DNA from 2 places in the Mesorhizobium sp. DCY119 genome. Region 2 is predicted to be linked to the other one. Evidence: riboswitches for the same ligand, from Rfam matches in the RefSeq annotation. Region 2 holds a riboswitch; the other holds the start of a gene.
The links. Region 2 has a riboswitch for S-adenosylmethionine ahead of metA (homoserine O-succinyltransferase). Riboswitches for the same ligand answer to the same signal wherever they lie in the genome.

Region 1: linked by a shared signal. The riboswitch ahead of DZG07_RS21725 (O-succinylhomoserine sulfhydrylase) and the one ahead of metA (homoserine O-succinyltransferase) in region 2 are both predicted to bind S-adenosylmethionine.

What each region holds. Positions count from the first base shown of each region.
Region 1 is NZ_CP031834.1:4,436,937-4,448,118, forward strand. It holds gene DZG07_RS21700 (mannose-1-phosphate guanylyltransferase/mannose-6-phosphate isomerase) at 1-639, shown strand, start outside; gene DZG07_RS21705 (DUF2793 domain-containing protein) at 878-2,242, shown strand; gene DZG07_RS21710 (type I secretion system permease/ATPase) at 2,541-4,250, shown strand; gene DZG07_RS21715 (HlyD family type I secretion periplasmic adaptor subunit) at 4,247-5,539, shown strand; gene DZG07_RS21720 (2'-deoxycytidine 5'-triphosphate deaminase) at 5,581-6,675, opposite strand; SAM riboswitch at 6,752-6,829, shown strand; gene DZG07_RS21725 (O-succinylhomoserine sulfhydrylase) at 6,874-8,064, shown strand; gene DZG07_RS21730 (CDP-alcohol phosphatidyltransferase family protein) at 8,247-8,852, opposite strand; gene apaG (Co2+/Mg2+ efflux protein ApaG) at 8,993-9,385, shown strand; gene DZG07_RS21740 (Hsp33 family molecular chaperone) at 9,535-10,527, opposite strand; gene argF (ornithine carbamoyltransferase) at 10,733-11,182, opposite strand, start outside.
Region 2 is NZ_CP031834.1:1,207,017-1,218,198, forward strand. It holds gene DZG07_RS05890 (GNAT family N-acetyltransferase) at 1-375, opposite strand, end outside; gene DZG07_RS05895 (class I SAM-dependent methyltransferase) at 529-1,299, shown strand; gene DZG07_RS05900 (MFS transporter) at 1,283-2,566, opposite strand; gene DZG07_RS05905 (TetR/AcrR family transcriptional regulator) at 2,639-3,265, shown strand; gene DZG07_RS05910 (AI-2E family transporter) at 3,276-4,481, opposite strand; gene metA (homoserine O-succinyltransferase) at 4,882-5,802, opposite strand; SAM riboswitch at 5,859-5,937, opposite strand; gene hisC (histidinol-phosphate transaminase) at 6,057-7,169, shown strand; gene DZG07_RS05925 (prephenate/arogenate dehydrogenase family protein) at 7,174-8,112, shown strand; gene DZG07_RS05930 (DUF2125 domain-containing protein) at 8,125-9,111, opposite strand; gene DZG07_RS05935 (gamma-glutamylcyclotransferase) at 9,251-9,769, shown strand; gene DZG07_RS05940 (aldo/keto reductase) at 9,898-10,845, shown strand; gene DZG07_RS05945 (1-acyl-sn-glycerol-3-phosphate acyltransferase) at 10,842-11,182, opposite strand, start outside.

The DNA of each region.
Region 1 (11,182 bases), 1.6 Mb from region 2:
GATGCAGTCGTGGTGCCGCTTGATGCGCGCTGGAGCGATATCGGCTCCTGGTCGGCCCTGTGGGAAGTGCAGGCGCAGAATGCGGAAGGCAACGCATTCCGCGGCGACGTCATCTCCATCGGCAGCACGAACAATCTAGTCCACGCCGAGGGGCGCCTGGTTGCCGTGATCGGCGTCGAGGATCTTATCGTCGTCGAGACCAAGGACGCGGTGTTGATCGCCCACAAGGATCAGGTCCAGAAGGTCAAGGACGTGGTCGAGCAGATCAAGTCCGACGGCCGTCACGAACATCTCAACCATCGCCAGGTCTATCGGCCATGGGGCCACTACGATTCGATCGATTTCGGCGAGCGCGACCAGGTCAAGCGCATCACGGTCAAGCCCGGCGCCAAGCTTTCGGTCCAGATGCACCACCACCGCGCCGAACACTGGATCGTCGTGCGGGGAACGGCCAAGGTCCACAAGGGCAAGGAGACGATCCTGCTCACGGAGAACCAGTCGACCTATATTCCTCTCGGCGAAATCCACGCTCTGGAAAATCCCGGCAAGATCGACCTCGAATTGATCGAGGTGCAGTCGGGCTCCTATCTGGGTGAAGACGACATCGTCCGCTTCGAGGACAGATACGGCCGGTCGTAAGCACCGGCCTGGCGAATGGGGGAAGAACATTTCGAGCGAAAGCACTGCTGTCGCTCGAAACCAGCGCTTCCCACTTCGTCTGCATGCGCCTTTCACCCTGATTTTGTTGATTAATTACTTCCGTCATCCAGCCTCGGCCAAGTGACCGTTTCCGTTGACGGAACAAAAACGGGGCGTCTTTTTCCCCGTCTTTCGTGCACGGCCGATACTTCGGGTCTCAACAATCGGGACCCTCGCCATGGAAAGTCGCAATCTCAATCTTCCGCTTCTGATGCCATCCCAGGCGCAGAAGCACGTTACCCACAACGAGGCGCTGACCGCGCTCGACGCCATCGTGCAGCTGGCGGTCGCGGACCGGAACCGCACTTCACCGCCAGGCTCGCCGGCGGACGGTGCCCGCCACATCGTGGCATCCGGCGCTACGGGCGAGTGGGCCGGCCATGCCGGGCAGATCGCCTGCTTTCTCGACGGCGGCTGGCGGTTCTTCGTCCCGCGGGACGGCTGGCTGGCCTGGCTGACCGACGAGGCGAAGCTGATGGTGCGAAAGGGCGGGGCGTGGCAAAGCGTCGTCGAGAATTTCCTGTCGCTCGGCGTCAACGCGACGGCCGACACGACGAACCGGCTTGCAATCGCCAGCGCCGCATCGCTGTTCAGCCATGAGGGCAGCGACCACCAGCTCACGATCAACAAGGCCAATGCTGGCGCGCGTGCCACGCTGATGCTTCAGGCGGCCTATTCCGGCCGCGCCGAAATCGGCCTGATCGGCAACAACGACCTGCTGTTCAAGGTCAGTGCCGACGGAAGCACCTTCGTGGAAGCGGTCCGCATCAACAATGCGACGGGCGACACTTGCCTGCGCAGCCTGAATTCCGGCCCGCTGGGGGGATTGCGCAACGCCATCATCAACGGCCGCGGCACAATCAATCAGCGCGGTTTTGCCGGCGGCGCGCTCACCGGCTATGGCTACGACCGCTGGAAAGCGGAAGGCACCGGCTGTTCGGTCACTGTCGCAGCCGGACGCTTTTCACTCATCGGGGCGATCAGCCAGACCATCGAGAAATCCGGCCTGCCCGGTTCGGTCGTTACGGTTTCGGTCGACTCGCCCAGCCGGAACCTGACCGTGACGCTCGGCACGCAGACAGGCACCATCCCGTCCGGTACCGGCCGCCGCCACACCACCTTCACGCTCGGCAGTGGAGAGGCCGACGACCTGAAGCTCACCATCTCGGCGGGTCTGGAAACCACATTCGCCGACGTCCAGGTTGAACATGGGCCATGGCCGACGCCGTTCGAAACCCGCCCTGCGGCGCTGGAGGAAATGCTGTGCAGGCGCTATTTCGAGGTCGCTTACGCGCTCTTCAGCGGAGCGGTGGTCAGCGGCAGCGGCTTCCGTACAATCGCGCCCTACACCGTTGCGAAGCGGGTCGTGCCGACAACAACCATCCAGGAGATCGAATTGTCCTTGAACGCGCCCACAACGGTCTCCTCCTATACCTTCAGCGGCTTCGGCCGGATCACCGGCGCGCATGTATACTTCGTCTCCTCGGCAACGAGCGCCTCAGCAAATGTGCAATTGAAGATATTTGCCAGCGCCGAGTTCTGACCCAATCATCCGCTCACAAATCAACCGCCTGCGTGCGACCGGACGCGGGCGGGACGATGGCTGCGTCCGGCTACCATTGTTTAGTAATGATGTCCTCAGGTGACAGTTGAAGTAATCTTTCTGTCAGCTAATTTCGATATGCGGCATCTTCTTTTGATTTCATACGGATCGTGTATTACTGCGACCAGCGGTAGAGTTCGGCGAACGGATCGCCTTTTTGGCAAGCATCTATCATCGGGGAACTATGCGAAAAGTCGACGGCATGGAGGAGGCCAAGGGGACCTTTTGGAAGGCCACCTTGTCGCTCGCATTGTTCAGCTGCGTCATCAACCTGCTGATGCTGAGCGGCCCGCTCTTCATGCTGCAGATCTACGATCGCGTGCTTTCGAGCGGAAGCGTGCCAACGCTCGTTGCTCTCACCATCCTCATCTGTGCGCTGTTCGCCTTCATGGCGCTGATAGACGCAGTGCGCGCGCGCGTCTTCTCGCGCATAGGCGAGCGGATGGAAGAGGTGCTCCAGGCGCCCACCTTCCTGGCTGTCGTGCGCCGGACCTGGCGCTCGCCTGACAAGGCCGGCGCTCAGCCGCTGCGCGACCTCGACACCGTGCGCAGCTACCTTTCCAGCGCGGGGCCGGCAGCCTTTTTCGATGTGCCATGGGTTCCGGTGTACATCGCGGCCATTTATATTTTCCATCCGGTGATGGGCACCTTCGCGCTCGCTGCCGCCATCGTTCTTGTCGTGTTGGCGGTGCTGACCGAACTCCTGACCAGCAAGCGGCAGATGTCTGCGGCAACGGCTTCCGAAGACGCTCATCGCTTTGCCGAGGAAGTACGCCGGCAATCCGAGATCGTCACGGTGCTGGGCATGAGCGGAGCGCTGAATGACAGCTGGCTCGTGCAGAAGGCCAAGGCGATGGGACTTCACAGCGCGACGAGCAATCGCGCCACGATGCTGTCGTCGCTTTCGAAATCGCTGCGCCTGCTGTTTCAGTCGGGAATCCTGGCGGTCGGCGCATGGCTGGCCATCAAGCAGCAGATCACGCCCGGCGCGATGGTTGCAGGCTCGATCATCATGTCGCGGGCGCTGGCGCCGATAGACCAGTTGATCGGCCAGTGGCGCATGATGATCGGCGCACGGCGGTCCTGGGCACGCCTCAAGGCACTGCTGAGCGCCGACGCGCAGGCCGGCCATTCGCCGATGGCCCTGCCGAAGCCGGTGGGACGGCTCAGCGTTTCGGGACTTGCCTGCCTTGCTCCGGGAAAACAAAAGCCGCTCGTTTCGCGCGTGCAGTTCTCGCTCGAGCCCGGCGCCGGCCTGGGCATTATTGGGCCCTCCGGTTCGGGCAAGACAACGCTGACCAAGGCCCTGCTCGGCATCTGGCCGCATACCCAGGGAGACGTACGGCTGGACGGCGCCAAATTCGACCAGTGGGACCGCGACACGCTCGGCAGGCATATCGGCTATCTTCCGCAGGACGCCGCCCTGCTGCCGGGAACGCTGGCGCAGAACATTTCCCGTTTCGATCCCGATGCGACTCCCGACAAGATCATCGCCGCAGCCAAGCTTGCCGGCGTTCACGAACTGTCGCTCGGCTTCGAAAATGGCTACGACACCCAGCTCGGCATCGACGGCGTGCAGCTGTCGGCGGGACAGAGGCAGCGTGTCGCCCTGGCAAGGGCCGTCTATGGTGACCCCGCGCTGATCATTCTCGACGAGCCGAATTCCAATCTGGATTCCATCGGCGATGCCGCACTCCACAACGCCATATTGTCGCTGCGCAAGAACGGCACCACCGTCATCGTCGTGGCCCACAGGCCGAGTGCCGTGAATGCGGTGGACCAGCTGCTGTTCATGGCCGACGGCGCGCAGGTCGAGTTCGGACCCAAGGAAGAGGTTCTGAAGAAAGTGACCCGTGTGGCCACACCGCAACCACAGCCTCAGCCCCAACCACAGCCAGCCGCGCAGAACATCTCCAAATTCAGCGTAGGTCCGGTGCGCGTATCATGAGCGTAACGCAAAAATCGCTGCGCATGACGCAGGTCTTCGGCGTTCTCGTCGTCCTCCTCCTCGTCGGAGGCGTTGGCGGCTGGGCTGCGACCACCGATATCGCCGGCGCCGTCATCGCACGCGGCAAGATGTCGGTTCTGAACAATGCCAAGAAGGTGCAGCATCTTGAAGGCGGCATCGTCGCCAAGCTTGCGGTGCGCAACGGCGACCACGTCAATGCCGGCGATCTCCTCATCCGGCTGGACGACACCGAAACAAGGGCCAACCTCGCCATCATCGAATCGCAGAGGGACGAGTTCCTGATCGAGCGTGCGCGCCTGGAAGCAGAGCGTGACATGCGGCCGGCACTGGACCTGCCCGAGAGCCTGGCGGGGGACCAGAACAGCGGCCGGCTGCAGACCATTCTCGAGGGGCAGCAGAAGCTTCTGAAATCGAAGCTGGACGCGCTCACGGGCAAGAAAAAGCAACTTGCCGAGCAGGTCGAGCAGATCGGCGGGCAGATTTCCGGCCTCGAGTCCCAGTTCGCCGCCAAGCAGCGGCAGGTGGAAATTCTCGGCCGCGAGCTGGAATCGCTGCAAACGCTGCGCGCCAAGGGTCTTGTCGAGCAAAGCCGTATCCTGGCACTGGAGCGGCAGGGCGCGATGCTGGATGGCGACATGGGCCAGATCCAGGCCGAGATAGGTCGCTTGCGCGGGACGATCAGCGAAACCAAGCTTCGCATCATCCAGGAAGACGAGGAGTGGCGCAGCGAGGCGCTGACCACGCTGGGCGAGGTCCGCGCCAAGCTGGCGACGCTCGAAGAGCAGCGCACGGCGGCGATCGCCAAGCTGAAGCGGATCGATATCACGGCCCCGCTTTCAGGCTATGTCCACGAGTCGAACGTCTACACCGTTGGCGGCGTGATCGGCTCGGGCGAGCCGTTGATGCTGATCATACCCGAAAGCGACGCGCTTATCGTCAGGGCGCGGGTCGGGCAGCGCGACATCGACAACATCCATATCGGTCAGGAAGTGCGGTTGCGCTTCACCTCGCTCAGCCAGCGCGTCACCCCGGAATTGATGGGTGACGTCACCACCATCGCGCCCGACGTGACCACCGATCAGGCCACCGGCGAGGTCTATTACCCGATCGAAATCACGCTGATCGATGGCGAGATCAAGAAGCTCGAAGGCATCCAGCTGAAGCCCGGCATGCCGGTAGAGGCCTTCATCCAGACCGGGATGCGCACGGCGCTATCCTATCTGACCAAGCCGTTCACCGAGCAGCTGCAGCACGCGTTTCGCGAATAATACCTGATGGCGTGGCTGCGTGTTATGCGCAGGCTGCGCCGTCAGCTATCGGTGCGAAAATGCTTCGAAAGCTTCAGGCCCTGCGCCTGATAGTTCGAGCCGAGATCGGTACCGTAGAGCGCCTGCGGCCGCGACAGCATGTGCTCATAGACGAGGCGGCCTACGATCTGCCCATGTTCAAGGATGAACGGCACCTCGTGGCTGCGCACTTCCAGCACGGCGCGGCTGCCGGTGCCACCGGCCTTCGAATGGCCGAAACCGGGATCGAAGAAACCGGCATAATGGACGCGGAATTCGCCGACCAGCGGATCGAAAGGCGTCATCTCGGCGGCATGGCCAGGCGGCACATGCACGGCCTCGCGGCTGACCAGGATGTAGAATTCATCCGGGTCGAGCACCAGTTCGCCCGCGCCGCGCTTGTAGAGCGGCTCCCAGAAATCATGCGCGTCCTGCGCGGCGCGCTTGTCCACGTCCACCAGCCCGGTGTGATGCTTGCCGCGATAGCCGACCAGCCCATCCTTGTCGCCGTTGAGATCGATGGAAAGCGCAATGCCGCCGCCCGAGATGTTAGGCGTGTCGGAAGCGACCAGCGTCTCGGTGCGGTGCAGCTCCTGCAGCTCCGCTTCCGAAAGCAGCGCATTGCCGGTGCGGAAGCGTATCTGCGACAGGCGCGAACCCGTCCTCACGATGATGGGAAAGGTGCGCGGGCTGACTTCGAGATAGAGCGGCCCGGAATAGCCGGCCGGTATCTTGTCGAACTCCTGGCCGTTGTCGGTCATGACCCGGGTGAAGATGTCGAGCCGGCCCGTCGAGCTTTTCGGGTTTGCCGAGGCCGAGATCGTCGTCGGCAAAGCGAGGCGCTCCAGCAGCGGCACGATGTAGACGCAGCCGGTTTCCAGCACAGCACCGGCGGTCAGGTCGATCTCGTGCAGGCGCAACCGGTCGAGCTTTTCGCTCACCTTGTGGCCTGGACCCGGCAGGAAGCTGGCGCGCACCCGCCAGGCCTTTTCGCCGAGCCTGAGATCGAGGCTGGCCGGTTGGATCTGGTCATTGTCGAGCGGACGCGCAGCAACCAGCGCCCCCGACTGGAAAAGCGCTGCGATGTCCCGATCCGGAAGAATACCCGACTGCCGCAAACTTCTACTCCTGCGATGAAGGGGCGAGGTTTAACGATGTCCGGCATTGACGCAAGAAGGCACGGGGTCTAAAGGACCGTTATCCCGTGGTGATTTGGCCGGTCGGCTTGCAGCCACGTTAAACAAGTCGCTAAAGGGCCGTCTGTGGACCGGCATGCGACTTTTCGCGGCCGGTTTTTTTGTGTTTGGATCAAGGCTATGACGAACAAGAAGCAGAATTGGAAGCCCGCAACGCAACTCGTTCATTCCGGCGTTCTGCGCTCCGGTTTCGGCGAGACGGCCGAGGCAATCTACCTGACGCAGGGCTATGTCTACGACACGGCGGAAGCCGCCGAGGCCCGTTTCAAGGGCGAAGAGCCCGGCTTCATCTATTCGCGCTACGCCAATCCCACTGTCGACATGTTCGAAAAGCGCATGTGCGCCCTTGAAGGCGCTGAAGACGCGCGCGCACTGGCGTCGGGCATGGCCGCCGTCACCGCCGCGGTGCTGTGCAGCCTGAAGGCCGGCGATCATATCGTTGCCGCGCGCGCGCTGTTCGGCTCCTGCCGCTGGGTGGTCGAGACGCTGGCGCCGCGATACGGCATTGAGGCGACGCTGGTTGACGGCACCCAGATCGAGAACTGGGAAAAGGCGGTCCAGCCCAACACCAAGCTGTTCTTCCTGGAAAGCCCGACCAACCCGACGCTGGAAGTGGTCGACATCGCAGCGGTCGCAGCCCTTGCCAATTCGATCGGCGCAAAGCTGGTGGTCGACAATGTTTTCGCCACGCCCCTCTTGCAGAAACCGCTGGAACTCGGCGCGCATATCGTCGTCTATTCGGCCACCAAGCACATTGACGGCCAGGGCCGCTGTCTCGGCGGCGTCATCCTCTCCGACAAGGAGTGGATCGACGAGAATTTGCACGACTATTTCCGCCACACCGGGCCGAGCCTGTCGCCATTCAACGCCTGGACGCTGCTGAAAGGCCTGGAAACGCTGCCACTGCGCGTGCGCCAGCAGAGCGAGAACGCCTCGAAAGTCGCCGATTTCCTCGCCGGCCGGCCGGAAGTTTCGCGCGTCATCTATCCGGGCCGCGCCGACCATCCGCAGGCCGACATCGTCAAGAAGCAGATGAAGGGTGGCTCGACACTGATCTGCCTCGACTTGAAGGGCGGCAAGAAATCGGCCTTCGCCTTCGAGAACGCGCTGGATATCATCCTGATCTCCAACAATCTCGGCGATTCCAAGAGCCTGATCACCCATCCGGCCACGACCACGCACAAGAACCTGACCGACGAGGCGCGCGCTGAGCTCGGCATCGGCGACGGCACGCTGCGCATTTCGCTGGGGCTGGAAGACGCCGATGACCTGCTTGAGGATATCGAAAAGGCGCTGAAGGCGGCGGGGTAACGTCGACGCCATCTTTCCTTCTCCCCGTTTACGGGGAGAAGGTGCCCGAAGGGCGGATGAGGGGCAGTGCCAACGTCGAACACTAACGATCAACGTCGGCGCTGCCCCTCACCCTGCTCCGCCCGGTAAGCCGGGCTTCGCCTTCCCTCTCCCCCTAAACGGGGCGAGGCAAGAGGCGCGCCTTAACGAAACACCCGCCCTGCCAGCACAACGCGCGACAGGGCGGTATAAAACGTCACCGCCGCGAAGACATAGGCGATGACCGCAAACCACGCCGGAAACAGGCAGAAGGCGACGAAGACGGCCAGCGTCTCCGTCGCTTCCGCCAGCCCGGTGGTGAAGAACAGCGACTTTTCTCCCCTCGCCTCGCCTTCCAATTTCCGCTTCTCGGCCATGATCGCGTAGGCGAGGAAGCTGGAGCCGTTGACGTAGAACGACAAGAGCAGCACTGCGCCTGCAACCGCATTCGCTGCTGGATCGGCCAGCACGAAGCCGAGCGGGATCGCGCCGTAGAAGGCAAAATCGAGCACGATATCGAGATAGCCGCCGAGGTCGGTCTTCCCGCGCACCCTCGCCACCGCACCGTCGAGCCCGTCGCCAAGGCGGCTGACGAGCAGAAGGGCAAGGCCGGCCAGGAAATGGCCTTGGGCAATGGCTATCGCCGCGGCGACACCGACGGCAAAGGCGGCGATCGTCACCGCATTGGCCGAGACGCCAGCCTGCGCCAGCCTGCCGCCGATCGCCTCAAGCGCGGGATCGATGCGCTTGCGCGCCCAGCCATCCAGCATATTGGAATCTCCGCCTCCGATTTACCCAATAGACGCGAAACGCCGCCTTGCGGAAATCACAATCGCGCGGTTTATCGCTTAGGGTTGTTGACCTGCCGGCCATGTCGGCGGAGTCTTGTTCGAGTTGGAGTAGCAGACATATGTACAGCGCCATCACGCGCGACATCGAGGTGAGTGTCGAGCCTTTCTATCTGGAGGAACGCTCGGACCCTGCGCAGAGCCGCTTTGTCTGGGGCTACCGCGTGACCATCGCCAACCAGTCGGACGAGTTCGTGCAGCTTCTGTCGCGCTATTGGCACATCACCGACGGTCTCGGGCGCGTGGAGGAAGTGCGCGGCGCAGGCGTCGTCGGCGAGCAGCCGGAATTGAACCCCGGCGACAGCTATCAATACATGTCCGGATGCCCGCTCACCACGCCATCCGGCATCATGGTCGGCCGCTACACCATGCGCAACGCGCGCGACGAAATGTTCGACGTGGATATACCGGCGTTTTCGCTGGATCTGCCGGGGACGAAGCGGACGGTGAATTAGGTTATCCGGGCAGGTTTGCGCTACCCCTCATCCGCCTGCCGGCACTTCTCCCCGTATAGCGACGGGGAGAAGGATGAAGCTCCAACGCTGACGACCCCCTCTCCCCGTCCTTCACGGGGAGAGGGTAAGGGTGAGGGGCGGCGCCGCCCTCAAGCCTCCGTCGAAAACTCCGCCGGCTCGAACTCATACGCCTTCGAGCAGAATTCGCAGTTCACGCGGATGACGCCGTCCTCGACGCTGTCGGTGATCTCCTCGGCGGAAAAGCCGTCGAGGATGCCGCGGATCTTTTCGCGCGAGCAGGAGCATTCGTCGCGTATTTCGATAGGCTCGAAGACGCGCACGCCGTGCTCGTTGAACAGGCGATAGAGCAGCCGCTCGGCCCCGATCGTCGGGTCGAGCAGTTCGGTGTGGTCGACGGTCGCGACCAGCGCCAGCAGTTCCTGCCAGGCATTGTCGGTGACTTCCTGCGCGTCCGCACCCGGGTCGCCGTCGCCGCCGTGAAGATCAGGCATGCGCAGGCGCTCCGGTGCCTTGGGCAGGAACTGCGCCAAGAGCCCACCGGCGCGCCAATGCTCGCGGCGGCCGCCTTCGGCCGGCAGCACGAGCTTGCCGACAGACAGCTTCACGTCGGTCGGGATCTGCTCCGACTGGCGGAAATAGGTTTTCGCAGCCTCTTCCAGCGTCGTGCCGTCGAGCTGGACGATGCCCTGGTAGCGCTGCATATGCGTGCCCTGGTCGATGGTCAGCGCCAGAACGCCGCTGCCGAGCAGCGTCTCGGGCTTGTCTTCGCCGGCATCGAGCAGCGCCTGCAGCCTCTCGGCATCGAAACGCGCATAGGCGCGCAGCGAATGCGGCGTGGTGAAATCGGCGACAAGCATGTCCACAGGCCCGTCGGTGCGGGTCTGCAGGATGAATTTGCCTTCGAACTTCAGCGAGGTGCCGAGCAGAACGGTGACCACCACCGCCTCGGCCAGCAGCCGGGCGACGGGTTCGGGATAGTCGTGCCGCGCCAGTATCCGGTCGAGCAGCGGCCCGAGCTGGACCATGCGACCGCGCACGTCGAGCGGGCCGACCTCGAAAGGTACGACATTGTCATCACCGGCAAAGCCGAATTCGCCAAGCTTGCGTTCCGTGTCAGCCACCAGACCAAATCCCTTTTACAGTCTCCGGACAGGCAAGACTCATCGCCCGGAAACCGCTCGTTCAAACGACAGTTTAATGTGATCTGCCCCAGATAGGCATGCAAGCCTTCAGGATCAAGCTTTCACAGCTTCGCGGCCCTGAGACCGTTTGATAACCCGTCCTGCCGCGTCAGATGACCGGCAGGGTAGAATTAGCAGGCGGTCTCTAAGCGCCGAGGCACCAGGCAAGCACAGCCTTTTGCGCATGCAGGCGATTTTCAGCCTCGTCGAAGACAACCGAGTTCGGCCCGTCGATGACCTCGTCTGTGACTTCCTCGCCGCGATGCGCCGGCAGGCAGTGCATGAACAGGGCGTCGGGCTTGGCGCGCTTCATCAGTGCTTCGTTGACCTGATAAGGCTGGAAGATGTTGTGGCCGCGGGCGCGATGCTCCTGGCCCATCGACACCCAGCAATCGGTGACGATCGCATCGACGCCTTCCACCGCCTGTTCGGGGCTGCGGGTGAAATTGACCGTGCCGCCATTGCCTTTGGCCCAGTCGACATATTTCTGCTCCGGCTCGCTGCCTTCCGGCACCGCGACATTGAGGTTGAAGCGGAAGCGTGCAGAGGCTTCCAGCAGCGAATGCAGCACATTGTTGCCGTCGCCGACCCAGGC
Region 2 (11,182 bases):
GATTTCGCGAAGTGCGGTGTCCAGCAGATAGGGGCCGAGTTTTCGGCCCTGAAATTCGCCAATCAGGCCGAAGTGGGTAAGTTCTACTTCCGGGATTCCTACGCCATGAAATTCACAAAGGCCGGCGCTCTTTCCGATAACGCGCAGGACATAAATATGTGTGGCTGGGTTGCCGAGAAAATGGTGGAGCTCATCTGCCGGCATCCGTAACCGCTGGTCCCACTGCAACGGCTCACCAACGGCGCGATATAGAACCAGGTAGTCCGCCGGATCGAGGGTTTCCCGCCCTATGCTGACACCGGCGATTGGCATGGGGAGGGCCGCACCTCTCGGTGGCGCCACCATCTCCATGTATGTGACAAGAAGGTCGACCATGCTGCCTCAAGACCGGAGGGCCCATGCCGCGAGCCCGATGTTCCCACCGGTTAGTGCCTATCGCTGTTCGTCATTGCAACCCGGCTCGATCCAAACCGCGATTGGGCCAAGCCCTTTGTTGTGCTTGCGCGGCAAGGCCGCTACCGTCGCGCCATGAATTCGGACATTGTCGATCTTCGTTCCTTCTACAGCACCACGCTCGGGCGCGTCGCCGAGCAGTCGATCGGCATGGCGCTGGCCTCGGTCTGGGCCGGCATTCCCAATGAGCGGCTGGTCGGACTCGGCTATGCGCTGCCCTGGCTCGACCGCTTCGGCAGCGATGCCGAGCGGGTCTTTGCCTTCATGCCGGCAACGCAGGGGGCGGTGAACTGGCCGCCGTCGCGGCCGTCTTCCACGGCGCTGGTGTTCGACGAGGAACTGCCGCTGGTCGATTCCTCCATCGATCGCATGCTGCTGGTGCATTCGCTGGAACATGCGGAAAATCCGCGCGAAACGCTGAAGGAGGTCTGGCGCGTGCTGTCGCCGGCGGGCCGTGTCGTCATCGTCGTGCCCAACCGGCGCGGCGTCTGGGCGCGCTTCGAGCACACGCCCTTCGGCACCGGCCGGCCGTTCTCGCGCGGCCAGCTCAACGAGCTGCTGCGCGATGCCAATTTCACGCCCTCGGCCTGGTCGGAGGCGCTCATGTTTCCGCCCTCGCGCCGCCGTTTCATGCTGCGCTTCCACAATATACTCGAGCGCTCGGGCCGGCGTTTCTGGCCGATCTTTTCCGGCGTCATCGTGGTGGAGGCACAGAAGCGCCTCTACCAGGGTGTGCCAGTCGCCCAGCGCGCGTCGCGCCGCGTCTTCATGCCGGTGCTGACGCCGCAGGGCGCCGGGCGCCATGCGCGGGAAAGCACGGGTTCTGACCCTAAGCCGGCTGCATGACCTCTCTGCCTCGCGTTTCGGCCGGGTCGATGAGCAGCGAGAGCGCTGCGGCTGCTATTGCCGTCATGCCGGCGATCTGGAAGGCGAGAACGTAGTCGCCCTGCATCTCGCGCAGCGCACCGCCGAAGAAGGCAGCAGTCGCCGCGCCGACCTGGTGGCCGGCGACGATCCAGCCGAACACCAGCGGGCCGGAGCGGTCGCCGAAGGATTCATTGGCGAGGCGCAGGGTCGGTGGCACGGTGGCGATCCAGTCGAGCCCGTAGAGGATGGCGAAGATCGTCAGGCTCAGGCCCGAGAAGCCGGAATAGGGCAGGTAGATCAGCGACAGGCCGCGAATGCCGTAATAGACGCCGAGCAGTTTTCGCGGATCGAAACGGTCGGTGAGCCAGCCCGACAGCGTCGTGCCGATCAGGTCGAACACGCCCATCAGCGCCAGCAGGCCGGCGGCGCGAACCTCGGGAATGCCCATGTCGCCGCAGAATGCGATGAGATGCGTGCCGACGAGGCCGTTGGTGGTGAAGCCGCAGATGAAGAAGGTGGCGAAGAGATACCAGAACACTCGCGTGCCGGCGGCGCGGCGCAGCGTGCCGAGCGTCGTGGTGAGGAAATTGCCTTGGGTGGCGGGCGCGTCCTGCTCGTTGTCGCCTTCGGCCCCATAGCGCGCCAGGCCGATCGAGGAGGGCCGCTCCGGTACCAGGAAATAGACCAGCGGCAGGAGGGCGGCGGTCGCGATCGAAACCGTGATCACCACCGGCCGCCAGCCGCCATACTGCGCAAGCGCTGCCAATGCCGGCAGGAACACCAGCATGCCGGTGGCGCTCGAGGCCGACATCAGGCCCATCATCAGGCCGCGATTGGTCTTGAACCAGCGGTTGACGATGGTGGCGCCCAGCACCGAGGCCACTGCACCTGAGCCGATGCCGGAAAAGATGCCCCATGTGGCGACCAGGTGCCACGGCTCGGTCATGAACAGGCTGAGCGCGGTGGAGGCCGACATCAGCGCGATCGACGCCATCACCGTGCGGCGCAGGCCGACCCGGTCCATCAATGCGGCCGCGAACGGGCCGGCGAGACCGTAGAGGAAGATGCCGATGGCGGCTGCCAGCGAAATCGCGTCGCGCCGCCAGCCGAAGGCTTCCTCCAGCGGCAGCATCAGCACGCTGGGTGCCGAGCGCATGCCGGCGGCGATCAGCAGCGAAACAAAGATGACCGCGACAACCACGAAAGCATAGCGCTGGCCAAAGGGACGGTTCTGTATTATGTTCATGTTACTGACCGGTACGTTTCAGAATACGCATTGATACGTACCGGTCAGTAACATTGTCAAGCGAGTTTATTCATGTCACCCGAAAAAGCTGCTACGCAACTGTCAGAAACTGCCAATTCAGATGAGGCGACGCCACCGCTACGCGCTGCCGATCGCATATTGGGTGTGGCGCGAAACCTGTTCTATCGCGAGGGCATCCGCGCCATCGGCGTCGACGAGATCGTGCGCCAGGCCGGCGTCACCAAGCCCAGCCTTTACCGCAGCTTCCCGTCGAAGGACGAGCTCGCCGCGTCTTATCTGCGCGCCTATGAGGCCGAGTTCTGGGAGCGCTTCGACGAGGCAGTGGCGGCTCATCCGGGCGATCCGCGCGCGCAGATCAAAGCCTTTCTCACCCGCGTCGGAAAGCGGGCGGTGACGCAGGACTATCGCGGCTGCGGCATGACCAATGCGGCGGTCGAATATCCCGAGCATGACAATCCGGCCCGCCAGGTGGGCGAAAACAACAAGCGTGAATTGCGCCGCCGCCTGCGCGCCATGGCTGCCGAAATGGGCGCCGAGGATGGCGACACGCTGGGCGACGGCCTGCTGCTTCTGCTCGAAGGTGCCTATGTTTCGGGCCAGCTTTTCGGCCCCGGCGGCCCGGCGGCATCCGTTGCCGTCAACGCCGACCGGCTGATCGCGGCGAGTTTGAAGGGATAGGCTTCGGGCTCTATTCCGAGCCCACCAGCCGTCGCGGTTCGCGTTCGGGCAGAAGTTCGCCGGATATCTGTGTGACGTTTTCAGAAGGGCGTGTGTCCGCCTGCTCGACCTCGCGCAGCCATTCGCGCCAGATCGCAACCAGCAGCGCCATCAGCACCGGACCGATGAACAGGCCGAGGAAACCCATTGTCTTCACGCCGCCGATCAGGCCGAAGAAGGTCGGCAGGAAGGGCAGCTTGATCGGCCCGCCGACGAGTTTGGGCCGCAGCGTCTTGTCGACGATGAACAGCTCGATCGCGCCCCAGGCAAACAGGCTGATGCCGGCAATGGGCGAGCCGCGCGCCACCAGATAGGCCGAGACGAGCGTGAACGACAGCGGTGCGCCGCCCGGTATCAACGCCATGACGCCGGTCAGCACGCCGAGCGTCACCGGCGAGGGCACGCCGGCGATCCAGTAGGCGATGCCCAGCACCACGCCTTCGCCGATGGCGATCAGCGTCATGCCGGTCACCGTCGAGCTGATGGTTGCCGGCACCACGCCGGAAATCCGCTCCCAGCGCGTCGGCAATATGCGTTCGCCGAGCCGGCCGATCTGGGCTGCGAAACTCTCGCCGTCGCGATAGACGAAGAACAGCGCAATCAGCATGAAAAGCAACGTCAGAAGCAGGTTGAACGCCCCGCCGCCGGCGGCCAGAACGCCGCGATAGATGCTGCCGATATTGGCGCCACTGATGATCTGGATAAGTTCGCCAATCGCGCCGGGATGGCCGATATAGCGCGTCCATTGCTGGTCGAACCATTCGCCCGCGATGGGCAGGGCGACTATCCAGGCGGGTGTCGGCGCGCCGTGCTTGTTGGTCTCGACGGCCCAGCCGAACCATTCCCGCACCTCGTTGACGGTGTAGGTTCCGGCCAGCACGATCGGCACGACGAGGAAGGTGACGATGAACAGGATCGCCAGCGTGGCTGCGACTGTCCTGTTGCCGGAAACGGCGTCGAGAAGCCTGCGGTACAGCGGCCAACTCGCAAAGGCGATCACCAGCGCCGCCAGAACCGGCACCAGGAAACCGTTGAAGAAATAGATGCCGGCGGCGACGATCAGCACCAGCAGCCAGCGCGCTGCCGTCAGCGGCGGGATCAACGGAATGCGCGAGGGCGTGGAAAGGCCAAGCAGGCGTGGTTCCCGTCTGGACGTTCCGTATTCCGGGTCGCTCAAAAGCTTTTTCTCCTGCGGCAATGGCGCATCTTCATCTTCGTAACCCTTTTGGGTGGAGAGCACCAAGCGTTTTCGCGCGGGCGTCGGCATTTGCCAATCGCGCCTTGGCGATTCGCCGATGTCAGTGCGACCGTAGCCGGAGAATCGTACGGGGTTGTGACATGGCGGCGCTTTTGGGAATGGGTGCGTCCTTCGAGGCTCGCTGCGCTCGTACCTCAGGGGAGGGAGGGCAGCGATGAAGTGCGTCGGCGTATTCTCCCCCCTTGAGGGGGAGATGGCGCGCAGCGCCAGAGGGGGTCGGTTAAGGCAGCGCGCAGCGCAAAAGGAACGTCGAGCACTGCCGCAGCGACCCCGCCCGGCGGCTTTGCCGCCACCCTCCCCTCAAGGGGGAGGGAGAGGGCTACGCCCCTCCGACATCTTCCAGATTGAAAGACGTCGTCTGATAGACCTGGTTGATCCAGTTGCCGAAGAGCAGGTGGGCGTGCGAGCGCCAGCGGTTGAGCGGGGGGCGGGCAGGATCGTTGTCGGGGTAATAGCCGTGCGGGACGTCGATCGGCGTGCCGGCGGCGACGTCGCGGTCGTATTCGTCCTTGAGCGAGGTGGAATCGTATTCGATGTGGTTGAACATATAGAGCCGGTTGCCGGCCGTTTCAGCCAGCAGGCAGGGGCCGGTCGCGTCCGATTCCATCAGTAGGTCCAGGCCCGTGTCCGCTTTTATGTCGGCGCTGCGCACCTCCGTCCAGCGGGAAACGGGGATGGCGAAATCGTCCGAGAAGCCTGCAAGATAGGGCGAGGCTGGCGCATGGTTGCGATGGCGGAAGACGCCGAAGGCCTTCTTGTCGAGCGTGTATTTGGGAACCTGGTGGAAATGCCAGGCGGCGGCCATCGCTCCCCAGCAGATGAAGAAGGAGGAGTGGACGTTGGTCACCGTCCAATCGAGGATACGCTGGAGCTCGTTCCAGTAGGTGACATCCTCGAAGTCCAGCAGCTCTATCGGCGCGCCGGTGATGATGAAACCGTCGAACTTGCGGTGCCTGACTTCCTCCCAGGTCCGGTAGAAGGAAATCAGATGCTCCTCGGGCGTATTCTTCGCCACATGATTGCCGATGCGCACCAGCGTCAGCTCCACCTGAAGCGGCGAGGCGCCGATCAGCCGCGCGAACTGCGTTTCCGTGCGGATCTTGTTGGGCATCAGGTTGAGCAGGGCGATCTGCAGCGGACGGATGTCCTGGCGCAGCGCCGTGCGCTCGTCCATCACGGACACGCCTTCGCGTACAAGCACCTCACGGGCGGGGAGCTGATCGGGAATCTTGATCGGCATCGCACAAACTCCAAAACAAAAAAGACCGGCGGCGAAATCGCTACCGGTCCGAACGAATTGAGTCGTTATCGGTCCCTTTAGCGACTTATTTAACGTGGCTGCAAGCCGACCGGCCAAATCACCACGGAACGTGACAGTCTTTTACGACTGCGCCGGAGCGCCGTCAACGGGCAAGCTTTTTCTCGACAAGCGCACCGGCGACTTGTATTTCGCTTGCGTCTCGAAATTCCCCAAAAACCCGGACAATTCCCGCGATGACGAAAGCCAATGAGCCCAGCCGCCCCCAGCCGAAACCCGGCGTCATGGACATTGCGGCTTATATCCCCGGCAAGAGTGCTGCGCCGGCGGGGGTCACCAAGGTCTACAAGCTGTCGTCCAACGAGAACCCGCTCGGTGCATCGCCGGCAGCGATCGAAGCGGTGCGCGAGGTCGCGGGCAAGCTCGAATTCTATCCCGACGGCTCGGCTTCGAAGCTGCGCCAGGCGATTGCCGAGGCGCATGGCCTGAACCCGGCCAACATCGTCTGCTCCAACGGCTCCGACGAGATCATCGGCCTGCTTGCCCAGACCTATCTTCAGCCGGGTGACGAGGGCGTCTACACCGAGCACGGTTTTCTCGTCTACCAGAACTACATCAAGGCTGCCGGTGCTGTGCCGGTGGTGGCGAAGGAGACCGAGGAGCGCGCCGATGTCGACGCCATCCTCGCCGTTGTGACGCCGAAGACGAAGGTCGTGTTCCTCGCCAATCCAAACAATCCGACCGGCACCTACATCCCGTTCGAGGAGGTGCGCCGCCTGCACGCGGCCCTGCCCAAGAACGTGCTCCTGGTGCTCGATGCGGCCTACGCCGAATATGTGCGCCGCAACGATTACGAGGCGGGCGTTGAGCTCGTGGCCGGCGCGCAGAACGTCGTCATGACCCGCACTTTCTCAAAAATCCACGGCCTTGGTGGCGCGCGCATCGGCTGGGTCTATGCGCCTACGCACATCATCGAGGCGATGGAGCGCATGCGCGGGCCGTTCAACGTCAATGCCGTTGCCATCGCGGCCGGCGTGGCGGCGATGGGCGACCGCGCCCATGTCGAGCGCACGGTGGCGCATAACGAGAAGTGGCTCGGCTGGCTGAGCGAAGAGCTTTCCGGGCTCGGCCTGAGGGTCACGCCCAGCGTCGGCAATTTCGTGCTGATCCATTTCCCGGACGATGCCAGGCATTCGGCGGCAGCGGCGGACGATTATCTGAGTGCGCGGGGCTATATCCTGCGGCGCGTTGCCGGCTACGGTTTTCCCAACGCGCTGCGGATGACAGTCGGAACCGAAGACGCCAATCGCGGCGTAGTCGCCGCACTCACCGAATTCCTGAAAAGTTGAAGAAATGTCCGAACCCCTGTTTGAAAAGATAGCCCTTGTCGGCATCGGCCTCATCGGCTCGTCGCTGGCGCGCGTCATCCGCCGGGAGAGCCTTGCCGGCCACGTTTCCATCGCCACCCGCAGCCCTGAAACACTTGCCCGCGCCGAGGAACTGAAGCTCGGCGACAGCTACACCACCAGCGCCGCCGAGGCGGTGAAGGATGCCGATCTCGTCATCATCTCGGTGCCGGTCGGGTCTTCCGGCGCGGTCGCTGCCGAAATCGCACCCGCGCTGAAGGCCGGCGCCATCGTCACCGATGTCGGCTCGACCAAAGGCTCGGTGATTGCGCAGATGGCCCCGCATATGCCGGCCAATGTGCATTTCATCCCCGGCCACCCGCTGGCGGGCACGGAAAAATCTGGCCCCGATGCCGGCTTTGCCGACCTGTTCGAAAACCGCTGGTGCATCTTCACGCCGCTGCCGGGCACCGACCCGGAAGCGCTCGAAAAGCTGTCGGAGTTCTGGCGGCGCTGCGGCTCCAACATCGACACGATGGACCCCGAGCATCACGACATGGTGCTGGCGATCGTCTCGCATTTGCCGCACATCATCGCCTACAACATCGTCGGTACGGCGGACGATCTGGAGGCGGTCACCAAGTCGGAAGTCATCAAATATTCGGCGTCCGGTTTCCGCGACTTCACCCGTCTCGCCGCCTCGGACCCGACCATGTGGCGCGACGTGTGCCTGCACAACAAGGACGCGATCCTGGAAATGCTGGCGCGGTTCTCGGAAGACCTGGCGTCGCTGCAGCGGGCGATCCGCTGGGGCGATGGCGACAAGCTGTTCGATATGTTCACGCGCACCCGTGCCGTGCGCCGCTCGATCATCGAGGCCGGCCAGGAAATCGATGCGCCCGACTTCGGCCGCCAGGCGATCGAGCATCCAGCCAAAACGTCGTAAAGGCGCGCAGCGCTATTTCAGCGGCGGGACGTTCCCGAGCTTGATGAAGCCAAATGAAGCCCTGCCCTTGCTGATCTTCAGGGGCAAGGATGGCGCACTGCCGAGCATGGAAAGAGCTGCAAACCCCTGCTGAATCTGCTCGCTCTTTTCCGGGATCGCCTCGCTGAGCGCCATCGCCAGTCCCTGCGGGTCGCGGACGGTGAGCTTGAACTGCGCGTCCAGCAACCCGTCCTCGCCCACCGAGAAGGGTCCGCTCAGGGAGAGGCCGGCTGTTTCGCTGGTGGAGAGATCAAGCGAGCGGATCGTGCCGGACTGGCCGCGCAGCGACTGGGCCTTCTGGGCGATAAGCGTCACGCCGTTCTTGACGGTGAGGTCGGTGTCGCCGGAGAGCAGGGGCAGGGTTCTGCCCTCGACCAGCGAGGAATCCAGCGCCAATCCGGCGAAGCTGCCGGCGAGGTCGAGGTCCTGGCCGTTCGGGCGCACATGGCCTTCGAATGTATCGGCGGCGAGCAGAGGGGCACCGGCATCGGTAGCCGCCTTCAGCATCTTGCCCTCCACTGAAACGCGTTCCGGCAAAGGCTGCGCCAGACGCACGCTGGCGCGCAGATTGTCCCAGGTCAGCGCAAGCGGCTGGCTCTGAGGCACGTCGATGCGCGCCGGTCCGTCGATTTCAGCGATCAGGTGGGTCGGGTCGTAGATCTGCCCCGCCGAGCGGAAGTTGCCTGCCGAAACGCTGACGCCACGGCCGGCATCTTCGAAGGCGACGTGGTCGCAGAAAAGGCCGAGGCGGAACGGATAGCCGCGTGCGACCGGATTGGTGCATTCGGCAACCATGCCGTCGCGGTTCAGCGAGGCGATCTCGGCTTTGGCCTTGGTCTCGACCTTGCCGGCCAGATAGAACCAGCCGACGCTGTAGCCGCCGAACAGCAGCACGACGAAGGCCGCCAGCCAGAGGATGCGGCGGTTGTAGTTCGGCTTCGAAAGTTCGGTTGCAGTCATTGGCGCGTCGATCCCTTTATCTGCGCACTATCTTTTCCGGTCCATGTGACATGAGAGCAAAAAGCGGCTTCCCTTTTTGCCATCATGCTCTACCCATGACCCGAAGCGCAGTGCTTCGATTACGACTTGGCTTGGCGATATGGGCGATTTTTGGGTTTTTGGCTATGGCTCGCTGATCTGGCGGCCCGGTTTTGCACATACGGAGACCAGACGCGCCCATCTTTATGGCTATCGTCGCTCGCTTTGTGTCCGCTCTTTCGTTCATCGCGGCACGCCTCAGCGTCCCGGCCTGGTGCTTGGCCTCGACCGCGGAGGCTCCTGTGTCGGGCTCGCCTTTCGCGTGCCGGGCGAATTGCGCGACGAAGTGATCGCCTATCTGCGCGAGCGCGAGCTGGTCACGAATGTCTATCTCGAACGCACGCAAACCGTGCGCCTGGATGACGGCGAGAAGGTCGACGCTGTCTGCTACGTCGTCGACCGCGCGCATGAACAATATGCTGGCAATCTCGATGAAGCCGAGGCGGCGAGGATCGTCCTGGGCGCGGTCGGCCAGTCGGGCGCGAACGAGGACTATGTTTTGAGCACTCTGGAGCATCTGGAAGCCCTCGGCATCAGGGATCATTGGCTGGAGGATGTCGGGCGTCGGCTGGCCGTTTGACCGGCATGCTCGCATTTATGTGAGGATAAAAAAGGCCTTCCGGGTTTGAACCTGCCTGCTGCAAGGTTTAGCTTTCAGGGATGCCCGTGCGGTTCTCGCGCTGGCCCGAAAATCACGGAGTACCGATCTTGCAAAAACGTCGCCTTGGTCGCACGGACCTTTCAATCGCGCCGCTGGTTTTCGGTGGCAATGTCTTTGGCTGGACCGCCGACGAAAAGACCTCCTTCGACCTGCTCGACCGCTTTACGGATGCCGGGCTGAACACCATCGACACGGCGGATGTCTATTCGCGTTGGGTGCCCGGCAATTCGGGCGGCGACTCCGAAACGATCATCGGCAAGTGGATGAAGGCGCGCGGCAACCGCGACAAGGTCGTGGTGATCACCAAGGTCGGCGCGGATATGGGGCAGGGCAAGCGCGATCTTTCCGCTGGCTATATCGAGAAGGCGGTCGATGCATCGCTGAAGCGGCTCCAGACCGACGTCATCGACCTTTATCTTTCGCACTGGCCCGACGATGCGACACCCTATGAGGAGACGCTCGGCGCATACCAGAAGCTTATCGCTGCCGGAAAAGTCCGCCATATCGGCGCATCGAACCTCGACGCCGAGCAACTTGGCGAGGCCCTGAAAGTCTCGAAGGAAAAGAACCTGCCGCGCTACGACGTGCTCCAGCCGGAATACAATCTCTACGACCGCCCGAGCTATGATGGCGCGTTGCGCGATCTCTGCATGGCCGAGGACATCGGCGTCATCACCTATTACAGCCTCGCCAGTGGCTTTCTCTCCGGCAAGTACCGCAGCGAAGCCGACCTCGCCAAAAGCGCGCGCGGCGGTGGCGTGAAGAAATATCTCGACGCGCGGGGCCTGGGCATCCTTGCTGCACTGGACGCCGTTTCGGCCCGCCATTCGGCCACGCAGGCCGAGGTGGCCTTGGCGTGGATCATCGCCCGCCCGGGCGTCACCGCGCCGATTGCCAGCGCAACTTCGGTGGCCCAGGTCGACAACCTTATCAAGTCGGTGTCGCTGAAGCTCGATCAGGCCGATATTGCGGAACTGGATAAGGCCAGCGCCTAAACCTCGACGCCCAGCTCCTTTAGCCGCTTCACCGCCGTTGGTGGCAGTGCCGGCGGGTTGGGCGAGGTCGCGGCCTCGATCAGATACTGGTCGCAGGCCGCTTCCGTTTCGCTGATCAGGCGGCGCATGAATTCTTCCTTGCTCAATCCCGGCGGGATCGGCGGCAGGTATCGCGCCTTTATCGTGCCGGGATAGCGCATGAATTTGCGGCGTGGCCAGTAGAGCCCCGCCACATGCGCCACCGGCACGACCGGCACGCCAAGCTGGTTGTAGAGCTCGACGATGCCCCATTTATATGCCGGCTCGTCGCCGGGCGCGCGCCGCGTGCCTTCCGGAT